DNA from 3 places in the Bradyrhizobium sp. MI1.3 genome. Region 1 is predicted to be linked to each of the others. Evidence: predicted binding sites of a transcription regulator. Region 1 holds the regulator's gene; each other region holds the start of a gene.

Region 1 (4,152 bases):
GCTGTGGCCCGACCATTGCGTGCAGGGCACCGACGGCGCCGCGCTGTCGAAAGACCTTGCGATCCCGCACGCCGAGCTCATCATCCGCAAGGGTTTTCACAAGGACGTCGACAGCTATTCGGCCTTCCTCGAAGCCGACGGCAAAACCTCGACGGGTCTCGCCGGTTATCTGAAGGCGCGAAAGATCAAGCGCGTCTTCGTCGTGGGGCTGGCGACGGATTTCTGCGTGGCCTGGACCGCGCTCGACGCGCGCAAGGCGGGCTTCGAGGTCTATGTGGTGGAAGACGCCTGCCGCGGCATCGACAATCAGGGTTCGCTCGCAAAAGCCTGGGCCGACATGGCCAAGGCCGGCGTGAAGCGGATTCAGTCCGCAGATATCGCCGCGAGCGCGTAAGAGACGCAACCGAACTGCCAGACCCTCATCCTGAGGAGCGCGCTTCTTGGCGCGTCTCGAAGGATGAAGGCCCCCGCTGCAGCAGCTCGGCCTGCATGGTTCGAGACGGCGCTGACGCGCCTCCTCACCATGAGGATCGATCAGTTCGCAGCGCCGTTCGGCTCGTTGCTGTTGGCGGGCGCGGCCTTGGCGCCGCCCTTGGCGACACCGACCAAGGCGGGACGCAGCACGCGCTCGCCGATGGTGTAGCCGGCCTGCATGACCTGCACGACGGTGCCCGCGGGTACCGACGCATCGGGCACCTCGAACATCGCCTGCTGGAAGTTCGGGTCGAACTTCTGGCCCAAGGGATCGAACTTCTTCACGCCGTGTTTTTCCAGCGCGCTCAGTAGCGAGCGCTCGGTCAGTTCGACGCCCTCGATCAGCGAGGCGAGGCCTGCATCGGCCGCCGCACGGGCTTCGGCCGGAACGGCATCGAGCGCGCGCTGGAGGTTGTCGGCGATGTCGAGCACGTCGCGGGCAAAGCCCGTGACGCCGTAGAGCTTGGAGTCAGCGACCTCCTTGGCGGTGCGCTTGCGCAGATTCTCCATCTCGGCCAGCGTCCGCAGCATGCGGTCGCGCGCCTCGGCGACTTCCTTCTGCAGGAGCTCGACCGAGCCGGGCTCGGGATCGTCGGGCATGATGTAGGGTTTTGACACCACGGGCTCGCCGGCCGCAGCACTCGTGTCTTCGGGTTGCCGGTCTCGATCGGTCATCGGCTCTCTTTTCGCATTCGTCTCAGGGGGGTTCTGGCCCGCATATCGTGCTTCGGGCGCCGAAAATCAAGCGCCCGTGATCGGGAGAGACGCCGGTCAGCCCCCCAGGAGCCGGCTGACGATGCGGGCAGCATAGTCCACGGTCGGGATCACACGGGCATAATTCAGCCGCGTCGGCCCGATTACGCCCAAAACGCCGACGATATGGCCGGCAGCGTCCCGATAGGGCGAGATGATGGTGGACGAGCCCGACAGCGAGAACAGCTTGTTCTCACTGCCGATGAAGATCCGCACGCCTTCCGCAGTCTCGGCCCGGCCGAGCAGGTCGATCACGCCGCGCTTGGTCTCGAGATCGTCGAACAGCAGGCGAACGCGCTCGAGATCCTCCAGCGCATGCAAATCCTCGAGCAGATTGGCGTGGCCGCGGACGATGAGCTGGCGGTCCTCGTTCTCGCCGCCGGACCAGCTGGCGATGCCGGCCGAGATCACCTTGTGCGTCAGCTGATCGAGCTCGGTGCGCGCCTCTCCGAGCGCGGTTTCGAGCTCCAGCCGGGCCTCGGCCAGGGTCCGGCCCCGGATACGGGCATTGAGGAAGTTCCCGGCTTCGGTCAACGCCGAGGATGGAACCCCCGGTGGCAGCGTCAACACGCGGTTTTCGACCTGCCCGTCCTCGCCGACCAGGATCACCAATGCCTTTTCCGGTTCCAAGCGGACGAATTCGATATGTTTCAGCCGCGCATTGGATTTCGGCGTCAGCACGACGGCGGCTGCGCGGGTCAGGCCGGAGAGCCGCGTCAATGCCTCTTCGAGCGCAGCCTCCACCGATTGCGCGTGGCCGACGGAGGTCAACTGGCTCTGAATCGCCTGCCGTTCGCTGTCATTGAGATCGCCGACCTGCATCAGGGCATCGACGAAGAACCGCAGGCCGAGTTCCGTCGGCAACCGGCCGGCGGAGGTGTGCGGGGCGTAGATCAGGCCGAGCTGTTCCAGGTCGGCCATGACGTTGCGGACCGACGCGGGCGACAGCGGCATGGCGATCAGGCGCGAAATATTGCGTGAGCCCACCGGCTCGCCGGTCGCGAGGTAGCTTTCGACGATTTGACGAAAGATGTCGCGGGAACGCTCGTTGAGCTGGGCGAGGCCCGCGCGCGGCGCGATCAGATGGATCGGATCGTGATGGGCCACAGACCGTAACTCCTCTAAGATACAGGTAATTTGTCTATCCCGGGCGCGTCTGACAAGCGTGGCGTTCGCGGATTGAAAATCGGGGGTGAATAAGGCCTCGATCTTCCCCCTTGCCGCCCACCCTCACCCAACCTACAAGCACCGCCAACAGCCCTTTTCCGAGAGTTTTGGAGGATTTCCCATGCGGCCAAGCCGCCGTGCGCCCGACGAATTGCGCCCCGTGACGCTGGAGCGCGGCGTGGTCAAATATGCGGAAGGCTCGTGCCTGGTGAAATTCGGCGACACCCATGTGCTGGTCACCGCCACGCTGGAAGACCGCCTGCCGCCATGGCTCAAGGGCCAGGGCCGCGGCTGGGTCACCGCCGAATACGGCATGCTGCCGCGCGCGACCTCGGAACGCACCCGCCGCGAGGCCTCCGCTGGAAAGCAGAGCGGCCGCACCGTCGAAATTCAGCGCCTGATCGGCCGCTCGCTTCGCACCATCATCAATCTCGAAGCACTCGGTGAGCGCCAGATCACGGTCGATTGCGACGTCCTCCAGGCCGACGGCGGCACCCGCACGGCCTCGATCACCGGTGCCTGGGTCGCGCTCGCCGATTGCGTCAGCTGGATGAAGGCGCGCAACATGGTCAAGGCCAATGTGTTGCGCGACAACGTCGCCGCGATCTCCTGCGGCATCTACAAGGGCACGCCCGTGCTCGACCTCGACTATGCCGAGGACTCCGAAGCCGATACCGACGCCAATTTCGTCATGACGGGCGATGGCCGCATCATCGAAGTCCAGGGCACCGCGGAACGCGAGCCGTTCACGGAAGCCGAGTTCCTGGCGTTGATGGCGCTTGCGCGCAAGGGCGTCGCGCGTCTCGTGGACTTGCAGAAACTGGCGGTAGCGTAGTCAATAGGCCGATGCATCGCCGAATCACCGGAAAGCTGGTCATCGCGACCCATAATCCCGGCAAGCTCGCCGAGATGAAGGAGCTGCTTGCGCCTTACGGCATCGAGGCGGTGTCGGCCGGCGAATTAGATCTTCCGGAGCCGGAAGAGACCGGAAACGATTTCCGCAGCAACGCCGCGATCAAGGCGATCGCGGCAGCGCAGGCGACCAAGCTGCCGTCTTTCGCCGATGATTCCGGCATCGTGGTCGACGCGCTCGACGGCGCGCCCGGCATCTACTCGGCGCGCTGGGCCGGGCCGAACAAGGATTTTGCCGCGGCGATGGCGCAGATCGAACGGCTGTTGCAGGAGCGCGGCGCGACCACGCCCGCCAAGCGCAAGGCCCATTTCGTTTCCGCGCTGTGCGTTGCATGGCCCGACGATCATCTCGAACAGGTCGAGGCGCGCGTCGACGGCACGCTGGTGTGGCCGCCGCGCGGCACCGCCGGCTTTGGCTACGACCCGATATTTTTGCCCGACGGCCACAGCCGCACCTTCGGCGAAATGGAAAGCATCGAAAAGCACGGCCTGCCGCCGCTCGGTCTCGGCCTGTCGCACCGTGCCCGCGCCTTCGTGAAACTGGCGGAGATCTGCCTTGAGCCGCGCTAAGGAAGCCTTCGGCGTCTACGTGCACTGGCCGTTCTGCCTGTCGAAGTGCCCCTATTGCGACTTCAACAGCCATGTCCGTCACGCCGCGATCGACGAAGCGCGTTTTGCGTCAGCATTCGCGCGTGAGATCGCGACGACCGCCGAGCGCGCGCCCGGCCGCGAAGTCACCTCGATCTTTCTCGGCGGCGGCACGCCCTCGCTCATGCAGCCTGCAACCGTGGGCGCTGTGCTCGACGCCATCGGCAAGCACTGGACCGTGGCGAAAGACGTTGAAGT
Region 2 (4,152 bases), on a different contig from region 1:
ACGCCATCGACCGCACCAAGCGCGAGATCGCGACACTGCATGGCAAGAGCTTCGACGGCGGCGAAATGGCCAAGGTCAATGGCGAGCTCGGCGCGGTCGTCGGCGGCACCGAACAGGCGACCCAGCAGATCCTCGAAGCCGCCGAGTCGATCGACCAGGCGGCCAGCGCGATGGCCAAGGTGCAATCGGCCGATCAGCAGAAGCGGCTCGCCGACGATATCCAGGAACGCGTCATCTCGATCTTCGAAGCCTGCAACTTCCAGGACCTGACCGGCCAGCGCATCAGCAAGGTCATGAGCACGATGAAGTTCATCGAGCAGCACATCAATTCCATGATGGAAATCTGGGGCGGTGTCGACGCGATCAAGTCCCACGTCGTGCCGCAGGTCGACACCCGCAGCGACGACGACAAGCTTCTCAACGGCCCGAAGCTCGCCGGCGACGTCGGCCACGCCTCGCAGGACGACATCGACGCGCTGTTCGACTGAGCGGACGCGACGCTACGGAAAACAAAACGGCGGCGAGAGCCGGCGTTTTTTTGTTTTGGACGTCATTGCGAGCGAAGCGAAGCAATCCAGATTGTGTCCGCGGAGGCAGCCTGGATTGCTTCGTCGCTTCGCTTCTCGCAATGACGAGTGGCTAGGCCGGCGCCGCGATCACGCCCTCGGCGCGCAGCGGACGTAGACCATATTGCCGTAGCGGGTGGCGGCGTCCTTGTCGATGAAGCGGGTGATGAGGACGCGACCGTCGAAGGAGACGATCTCGCGGTCCTGCTCGCCGGGCGTCGGACCCGCCGGCCCGATATAATTCTTGCCGCTGGGCGACCCCTTCAGCCGCAGCTCCTGCGGTGTTGCCTGGTCCGCCAGATGCATGATCACGCCGCCGGAGGAGCCGGCGGTGATCACGTAAGGATTTTTGCATTGGGCCCGGGCGGCAGCCTCGGTGCGGGCGCGGTCGGCCGGGTTCTGGAACGAGGCGAGGCCCCAGCGCCCAACGATCTCGTCGGCGCGGATCGACGCGGGCATTTCCGGACCGGTGCCGGGCTCGGCCTCGGGGGGCGGTGAGGACGAAGAAAAGGACGGCAGGCTCATGCCGCCGCCGCAGGCGCCAAGCAGCAGCGCCAGGCAAGAAGCCGCCGCCAGATTGGCGACCGTGCGCGCGTGAGCTGAACTGATCATGGCATTCCCCCGGACAGAACCATGGCCGCACCCCTTCCGCAGCCAAGCGCAAAACCGCTGCCGGAGCAATGACGTCCTTTAATACGCCGGCGCCCCGAACAAGTTTCCAATGTCACCATCCTATATCCGTCTCACCAATCGCTTAACCACCTTTGCTTGACAGGATCGCGGCCAAGCCATATTCCCGGACGCACCATTAGCACTCTGAAAGATGGATTGCTAACGCGCGCCGATCGATCCTCGGGAAGGGTGGACGGAAGCGCCGCCCGCCCACTTTCACTCCTTCCGAAGCGAGCCTCCAAAGGGAAACGTCATGACTAAATCCAAATTTCGTCCGCTGCATGACCGTGTCGTGGTCAAACGTATCGACGCCGAGTCAAAGACCAAGGGCGGCATCATCATTCCGGACACGGCCAAGGAAAAGCCGTCCCAGGGCGAAGTCGTCGCCGTCGGCCCCGGTGGCCGCGACGAGGCCGGCAAGCTGATCCCGATCGACCTCAAGGTCGGCGACCGTGTGCTGTTTGGCAAGTGGTCGGGCACCGAGGTCAAGATCGACAACGATGAGCTCCTGATCATGAAGGAGTCGGACATCATGGGTGTGATGGCCTAAGGCCAGACGCCTGAACGGCCGCTGAATGCATGCCCGGGTCACTCGATCCGGGCATGCATCATTCCGCCGGGTTCGATCGCAGATCCCGGAATGAGGCCACCCAATAAACAAGACACATCACGAAAATAGAAGAGGAATTGCAGACCATGGCTGCCAAAGACGTCAAGTTTTCCGGAGACGCGCGCGATCGCATGCTGCGCGGCGTCGACATTCTCGCCAACGCCGTCAAGGTGACGCTCGGCCCGAAGGGCCGCAACGTGCTCATCGAGAAGTCGTTCGGCGCGCCCCGTATCACCAAGGACGGCGTCACCGTCGCCAAGGAGATCGAGCTCGAGGACAAGTTCGAGAACATGGGCGCCCAGATGGTGCGTGAGGTCGCCTCCAAGACCAACGACCTCGCCGGCGACGGCACCACGACCGCGACCGTGCTGGCCCAGTCCATCGTGCGCGAAGGCGCCAAGTCGGTTGCCGCCGGCATGAACCCGATGGACCTCAAGCGCGGCATCGACATCGCGGTCGCGGCCGTCGTCAAGGACATCGAGAAGCGCGCCAAGCCGGTCGCCGCCTCCTCCGAGGTCGCCCAGGTCGGCACCATCTCGGCCAACGGCGATGCCGCCATCGGCAAAATGATCGCGCAGGCGATGCAGAAGGTCGGCAACGAGGGCGTCATCACCGTCGAGGAGAACAAGTCGCTCGACACCGAGGTGGACATCGTCGAGGGCATGAAGTTCGACCGCGGCTATCTCAGCCCCTACTTCGTGACCAACCCCGAGAAGATGACCGCCGAGCTCGAGGACGCCTACATCCTCCTGCACGAGAAGAAGCTGTCCGGCCTGCAGGCCATGCTGCCGGTGCTTGAAGCCGTGGTGCAGTCGGGCAAGCCGCTCGTCATCATCGCCGAGGACGTCGAGGGCGAGGCGCTGGCCACCCTGGTCGTCAACCGCCTCCGTGGCGGCCTGAAGGTCGCCGCCGTCAAGGCGCCGGGCTTCGGCGACCGCCGCAAGGCCATGCTCGAGGACCTCGCGATCCTCACCGGCGGCCAGCTGATCTCCGAAGACCTCGGCATGAAGCTCGAGAACGTCACGGTGAAGATGCTTGGGCGCGCGGGCAAGGTGGTGATCGACAAGGAGAACACCACAATCGTCAAGGGCGCCGGCAAGAAGCCGGAGATCGAGGCCCGCGTCGGCCAGATCAAGGCCCAGATCGAGGAGACCACCTCGGATTACGACCGTGAGAAGCTCCAGGAGCGTCTCGCCAAGCTCGCAGGCGGCGTCGCGGTGATCCGCGTCGGCGGCGCCACCGAGATCGAGGTCAAGGAGAAGAAGGACCGCGTCGAGGATGCGCTCAACGCCACCCGCGCCGCGGTGCAGGAAGGCATCGTCCCCGGCGGCGGCGTCGCGTTGCTCCGCGCCAAGAAGGCGGTCGGCCGTCTGACCAATGCCAATGCCGACGTCCAGGCCGGCATCAACATCGTGCTGAAGGCGCTGGAAGCCCCGATCCGCCAGATCTCCGAGAACGCGGGCGTGGAAGGCTCGATCGTCGTCGGCAAGATCCTGGAGAACAAGTCCGAGACCTTCGGCTTCGACGCCCAGACCGAGGAGTATGTCGACATGGTCGAGAAGGGCATCATCGACCCCGCCAAGGTGGTGCGCACCGCGCTCCAGGACGCCGCCTCGATCGCCGGCCTGCTGGTGACCACCGAGGCCATGGTCGCCGAGTCGCCGAAGAAGGACGCCGCGCCCGGCATGCCGGCAGGCGGCGGCATGGGCGGCTTCTAAGGCCCGCCCGTTCCATTGCAGTGTTGCGAAGGCCGCCTCCGGGCGGCCTTCTTTTTTGGCAATCGTGCCCCGTGCTTTCCAATTCAACCGGCGGCCAAAACCCACTACGGTGACGCCCGATTCGAATTGTTTGGGCATGATCTGATCGGAAAACCGCTTCACATTTTTCCGGATCATGCCCCATTGCCTCAGGGATTTCCTCGATGCGCGCGCTTGTGTTTTGCTCCACGGCCGTTCTGACGGCTCTGCTTGCAGTTTCGCCTGAGGTCGCATCCGCCCAGATGAAGCTGTCGCCGAAGGCCACGGCGCCCGGCGGCGTCGAGACGCGCTATTTCACCTCGATCGACGGGCTGATGGACGGCAATGCCGACGTGATCCTGAAGGAGACACGCCAGGGCAAGACCGTCACCGCAGCCGTGCTCGACGTCTGTTATCCCGTCGCGAAGAATTCCGACCGCAAGGACCGCTTCGTCGTCAATCTCCAGGTCGCCGGCCAGAACCTGACGGGTACGACGCAGAGCCTCGGCGCGAAGGCGCCGGTCACCGTCAAACTGCTGCGCAAACAGGCCGGAGACACCTTCGAATT
Region 3 (4,152 bases), on a different contig from region 1:
AGCTCGATAAGTTGCGCGGCGAACTGCCCGGACAAATCAAGGCTGCCGCCGCCGGCAACCCCGTCTCATACGCGCAAGCGGTGGACGATGCCTATCGCGCGATGTGGAAACGCTATTGCAACGACGGCGGCTGATCTGCGCGTCGCCTACGCCTTCAACTCCACCGTCCTGAACTCCGCCGGCAGGATCACCTCCAGCAGTTCGACGTCGTCCGAATAGTCGAGGATCATGTGCTTGATCTTCGGCGGCTGGGTCCAGGCGCTGCCTTCTTTCATCAGCGTCTCGCCCTCTCCGTCCATATAGGTCTTCACCCAGCCCTTGAGCACGTAGACCATCTGGAATTCGACGTCGTGGAAGTGCAGCTTCGACACCTCGTCCGGATTGCAGGGGCCTTGCAGCCGGATCACGTGCGCTTGCGCGAGGCCGTGGCTCGCGGCGGCGATGCCGAGATCGCGATACTTCGCGTAGGTGCGCAGGCCGTCGGCCTTGAAATCTTCCTCGCGGTGATGGCTGATCGCGATGCGCTGCTTGGGCCGCGCGGTTTTCTTGACGGATGACTTGGCCGTTGTCGTGGGGGCTTTTGCCTTCACCGCCTTGCGCGCCGTGGATCGTGCTGCGGGTTTGGCCCCGCTTTGCTTCTTCACCGCCGCCTGCGATGCGCTACGCGATTTTGCTTTCTTGGCCATGAGCGGCCTCCCCTGTTGTTATGGGGAGAGGCTAGCACAGAAGCGAAATCGTGGGGTGGGTCAGCGCGAACGTAACCCACCTCTTCTTTCCGCAACCGTTGAAGCATGGTGGGTTACGCTGACGCTAACCCACCCCACAGCTCCGCCTTCAATGCAGCCGGAACACGCCGTCCACCGCGCGCAGCTCGGCCGGCTTGATCAGCTTGGAATGCGCGACGGTGACCGAGAATAGCGGCCCGTCGAGCTTCTTCTGCCAGAACGCCAGGAAATCCGTCAGCGCGGGAAATTTCGGAAACATGTCGTAGTTCTGCCAGACATAGGTCTGGAGCAGCGAGCGATGATCCGGCATCCGGTAGAGAATTTCGGCCGTCGTCAGCCCGTAACCCAGCACCTGTTTCCGGAAGTCGTCGGAAACAACCCCAACTCGCGAGACCATGCCAACCTCCTTTGCAGGAGCGCATATTCAAGGGATGGCTTTCCGGTACGCGCCCTACGAGCCACCCGGCGGAGATGCGCTCACATGAGTGAAATGTGACGCAAACTGACAATCCATCTCAAGCCCAAAAGTTTAACAAGCTGTTGAAATTCAATGCGTTAGCAGCAGATGCGGCTCCGTGCTAATACGGGCGCCGGCGCGATTAACGATGGGAAGAGATTTTGGCAGGCGGCGCTTCCGAGTGCTATTTTTCTGCTACAAGCCCTTGCTCCCGCCAAAATCCTGCCTTATCTCAGCTGTGCCCGTGCTAGCACTCGCGGGCGCAGACTGCTAACAACCCCAAATTCCCAACTCGTGCAAAAGCTTAGGAGAACTGCATGAAATTCCGTCCGCTTCACGACCGCGTCGTGGTCAAGCGCATCGACGCAGAAGAGAAGACCGCTGGCGGCATCATCATTCCCGACACGGCCAAGGAAAAGCCCTCGCAGGGCGAGATCGTCGCCGTGGGCCCGGGTGGCCGCGACGAAGCAGGCAAGCTGATCCCGATCGACCTGAAGGTCGGCGACCGCGTGCTGTTCGGCAAGTGGTCCGGCACTGAGGTCAAGATCGACAACATCGATCTGCTGATCATGAAGGAAAGCGACATCATGGGCGTCCTCGACGTCCCCGCTTCCAAGAAGAAGGCGGCCTAAGAGCCCCTCTCTTATCCAGCTAAACACCTAAGGAAAAAATCCAGATGGCAGCAAAAGAAGTTAAATTCTCCGTTGATGCGCGCGACAAGATGCTCCGCGGCGTCGACATTCTCGCCAATGCGGTGAAGGTCACGCTCGGTCCGAAGGGCCGCAACGTCGTGCTCGACAAGTCGTTCGGCGCTCCCCGCATCACCAAGGACGGCGTCACCGTCGCCAAGGAGATCGAGCTCGAGGACAAGTTCGAGAACATGGGCGCGCAGATGGTGCGCGAAGTCGCTTCGAAGTCCGCTGACGCGGCCGGCGACGGCACCACCACCGCCACTGTGCTGGCCCAGGCGATCGTGCGCGAAGGCGCCAAGTCGGTTGCCGCCGGCATGAACCCGATGGACCTGAAGCGCGGTATCGACCTCGCGGTCGAAGCCGTCGTTGCGGACCTCGTCAAGAACTCCAAGAAGGTTACCTCGAACGACGAGATCGCCCAGGTCGGCACCATCTCGGCCAACGGTGACGCGGAGATCGGCAAGTTCCTCGCCGACGCCATGAAGAAGGTCGGCAACGAGGGTGTCATCACCGTCGAGGAAGCCAAGTCGCTCGAGACCGAGCTCGACGTCGTCGAGGGCATGCAGTTCGACCGCGGCTACATCTCGCCCTACTTCGTCACCAACGCCGACAAGATGCGCGTTGAGATGGACGACGCCTACATCCTCATCAACGAGAAGAAGCTCTCCTCGCTGAACGAGCTGCTGCCGCTGCTCGAGGCCGTGGTGCAGACCGGTAAGCCGCTGGTCATCGTCGCCGAGGACGTCGAAGGCGAAGCGCTTGCGACCCTGGTCGTGAACCGTCTCCGTGGCGGCCTCAAGGTTGCGGCCGTCAAGGCTCCGGGCTTCGGCGATCGCCGCAAGGCCATGCTGCAGGACATCGCGATCCTGACCGGCGGCCAGGCGATCTCGGAAGATCTCGGCATCAAGCTCGAGAACGTCACGCTCAACATGCTCGGTCGCGCCAAGAAGGTGATGATCGACAAGGAGAACACCACGATCGTCAACGGCGCCGGCAAGAAGGCCGACATCGAAGCGCGCGTGGCTCAGATCAAGGCGCAGATCGAGGAAACCACCTCGGACTACGACCGTGAGAAGCTCCAGGAGCGTCTTGCCAAGCTCGCTGGCGGCGTCGCAGTGATCCGCGTCGGCGGCGCGACCGAGGTCGAGGTGAAGGAGCGCAAGGATCGCGTTGATGACGCGATGCATGCGACCCGCGCCGCGGTCGAGGAAGGCATCGTCCCGGGCGGCGGCGTCGCCCTGCTCCGTGCCTCCGAGCAGCTCAAGGGCCTGCGCACCAAGAACGACGACCAGAAGACCGGCGTCGAGATCGTGCGCAAGGCGCTCTCCGCGCCCGCTCGCCAGATCGCGATCAATGCCGGTGAAGACGGCTCCGTGATCGTCGGCAAGGTCCTCGAGAACAAGTCGTACGCCTACGGCTTCGACTCCCAGACCGGCGAATATGTCGACCTCGTCAAGAAGGGCATCATCGACCCGACCAAGGTGGTCCGTACCGCGATCCAGAACGCAGCCTCGGTTGCGGCTCTCTTGATCACCACGGAAGCCATGGTCGCCGAGCTGCCCAAGAAGGGCGGCGCCGGTCCGGCGATGCCCCCGGGCGGCGGCATGGGCGGCATGGATTTCTGATCCAGCCATTCCGGCAAACGACAAAATGCGAAACCCCGGCAGCGATGCCGGGGTTTTGTTTTTGGAGGATCGCTTCACGCGCCCCGCGATCATAGTCCGTAGCCTGGAAGGAGCGGAGCGCAATCCGGGGCACCGTATCCGGCGCGAGCAGTCTCCTGGATTACGCTGCGCTCCATCCAGGCTACGAACTCAATTCATGCAGGCGCCGCGCACTGCCCCGGGAATGGCGGAGCGGCCTCACCACACCTTCCCCAGTCGCTCCATGTGCGGCTCGCCCTCTTGGTCGAGCGACCAGAATATCCGCGTCACCTTGCCGACCAGATTGTCCATCGGCACGAATCCGATCGACGACATCACGCGGCTGTCGCTCGAGTTGTCGCGATTGTCGCCGAGCACGAAAAAATGGCCTGGCGGCACGGTGTAGACGTCGGTGTTGTCGTAGTAGCCGTTGTCGACGCAGTCCTGCGTGACGTAGGAGGCGCCGTTCGGCAGCGTCTCGCGCCAGCGCTTGGCCTTCGCAGCGGCGTCCACGCCGCAGCTGGAGCCGGCGAATACCTGCTTCAGAGCGACGCGCGTCACCGGGCGGTCGTTGAGGACGAGCTGGCCCTGCCGCATCTGGATGCGATCACCGGGCAGCCCGACCACGCGCTTGA

Evidence for each region. Region 1 encodes HrcA, which represses chaperone genes, less so after heat shock. Its sites were predicted from a motif close to GTTAGCACTCNCNNNNNGNGAGTGCTAAC; they were not measured.
Region 2: AC0L3A_RS02825 (co-chaperone GroES) is a predicted target of HrcA. The motif match lies at 1,374-1,402, and genes of this name have one in related genera.
Region 3: AC0L3A_RS30470 (co-chaperone GroES) is a predicted target of HrcA. The motif match lies at 1,429-1,457, and genes of this name have one in related genera.

The regions. Positions count from the first base shown of each region.
Region 1 covers NZ_JBVVPQ010000007.1:186,694-190,845, reverse strand. The annotation lists gene pncA (bifunctional nicotinamidase/pyrazinamidase) at 1-394, shown strand, start outside; gene grpE (nucleotide exchange factor GrpE) at 535-1,149, opposite strand; gene hrcA (heat-inducible transcriptional repressor HrcA) at 1,246-2,334, opposite strand; gene rph (ribonuclease PH) at 2,516-3,229, shown strand; gene rdgB (RdgB/HAM1 family non-canonical purine NTP pyrophosphatase) at 3,241-3,876, shown strand; gene hemW (radical SAM family heme chaperone HemW) at 3,863-4,152, shown strand, end outside.
Region 2 covers NZ_JBVVPQ010000003.1:94,235-98,386, forward strand. The annotation lists gene AC0L3A_RS02815 (protein phosphatase CheZ) at 1-488, shown strand, start outside; gene AC0L3A_RS02820 (hypothetical protein) at 657-1,178, opposite strand; gene AC0L3A_RS02825 (co-chaperone GroES) at 1,492-1,788, shown strand; gene groL (chaperonin GroEL) at 1,935-3,566, shown strand; gene AC0L3A_RS02835 (hypothetical protein) at 3,770-4,152, shown strand, end outside.
Region 3 covers NZ_JBVVPQ010000057.1:23,808-27,959, forward strand. The annotation lists gene AC0L3A_RS30455 (O-linked N-acetylglucosamine transferase, SPINDLY family protein) at 1-134, shown strand, start outside; gene AC0L3A_RS30460 (cupin domain-containing protein) at 147-686, opposite strand; gene AC0L3A_RS30465 (usg protein) at 835-1,122, opposite strand; gene AC0L3A_RS30470 (co-chaperone GroES) at 1,500-1,814, shown strand; gene groL (chaperonin GroEL) at 1,859-3,499, shown strand; gene lepB (signal peptidase I) at 3,737-4,152, opposite strand, start outside.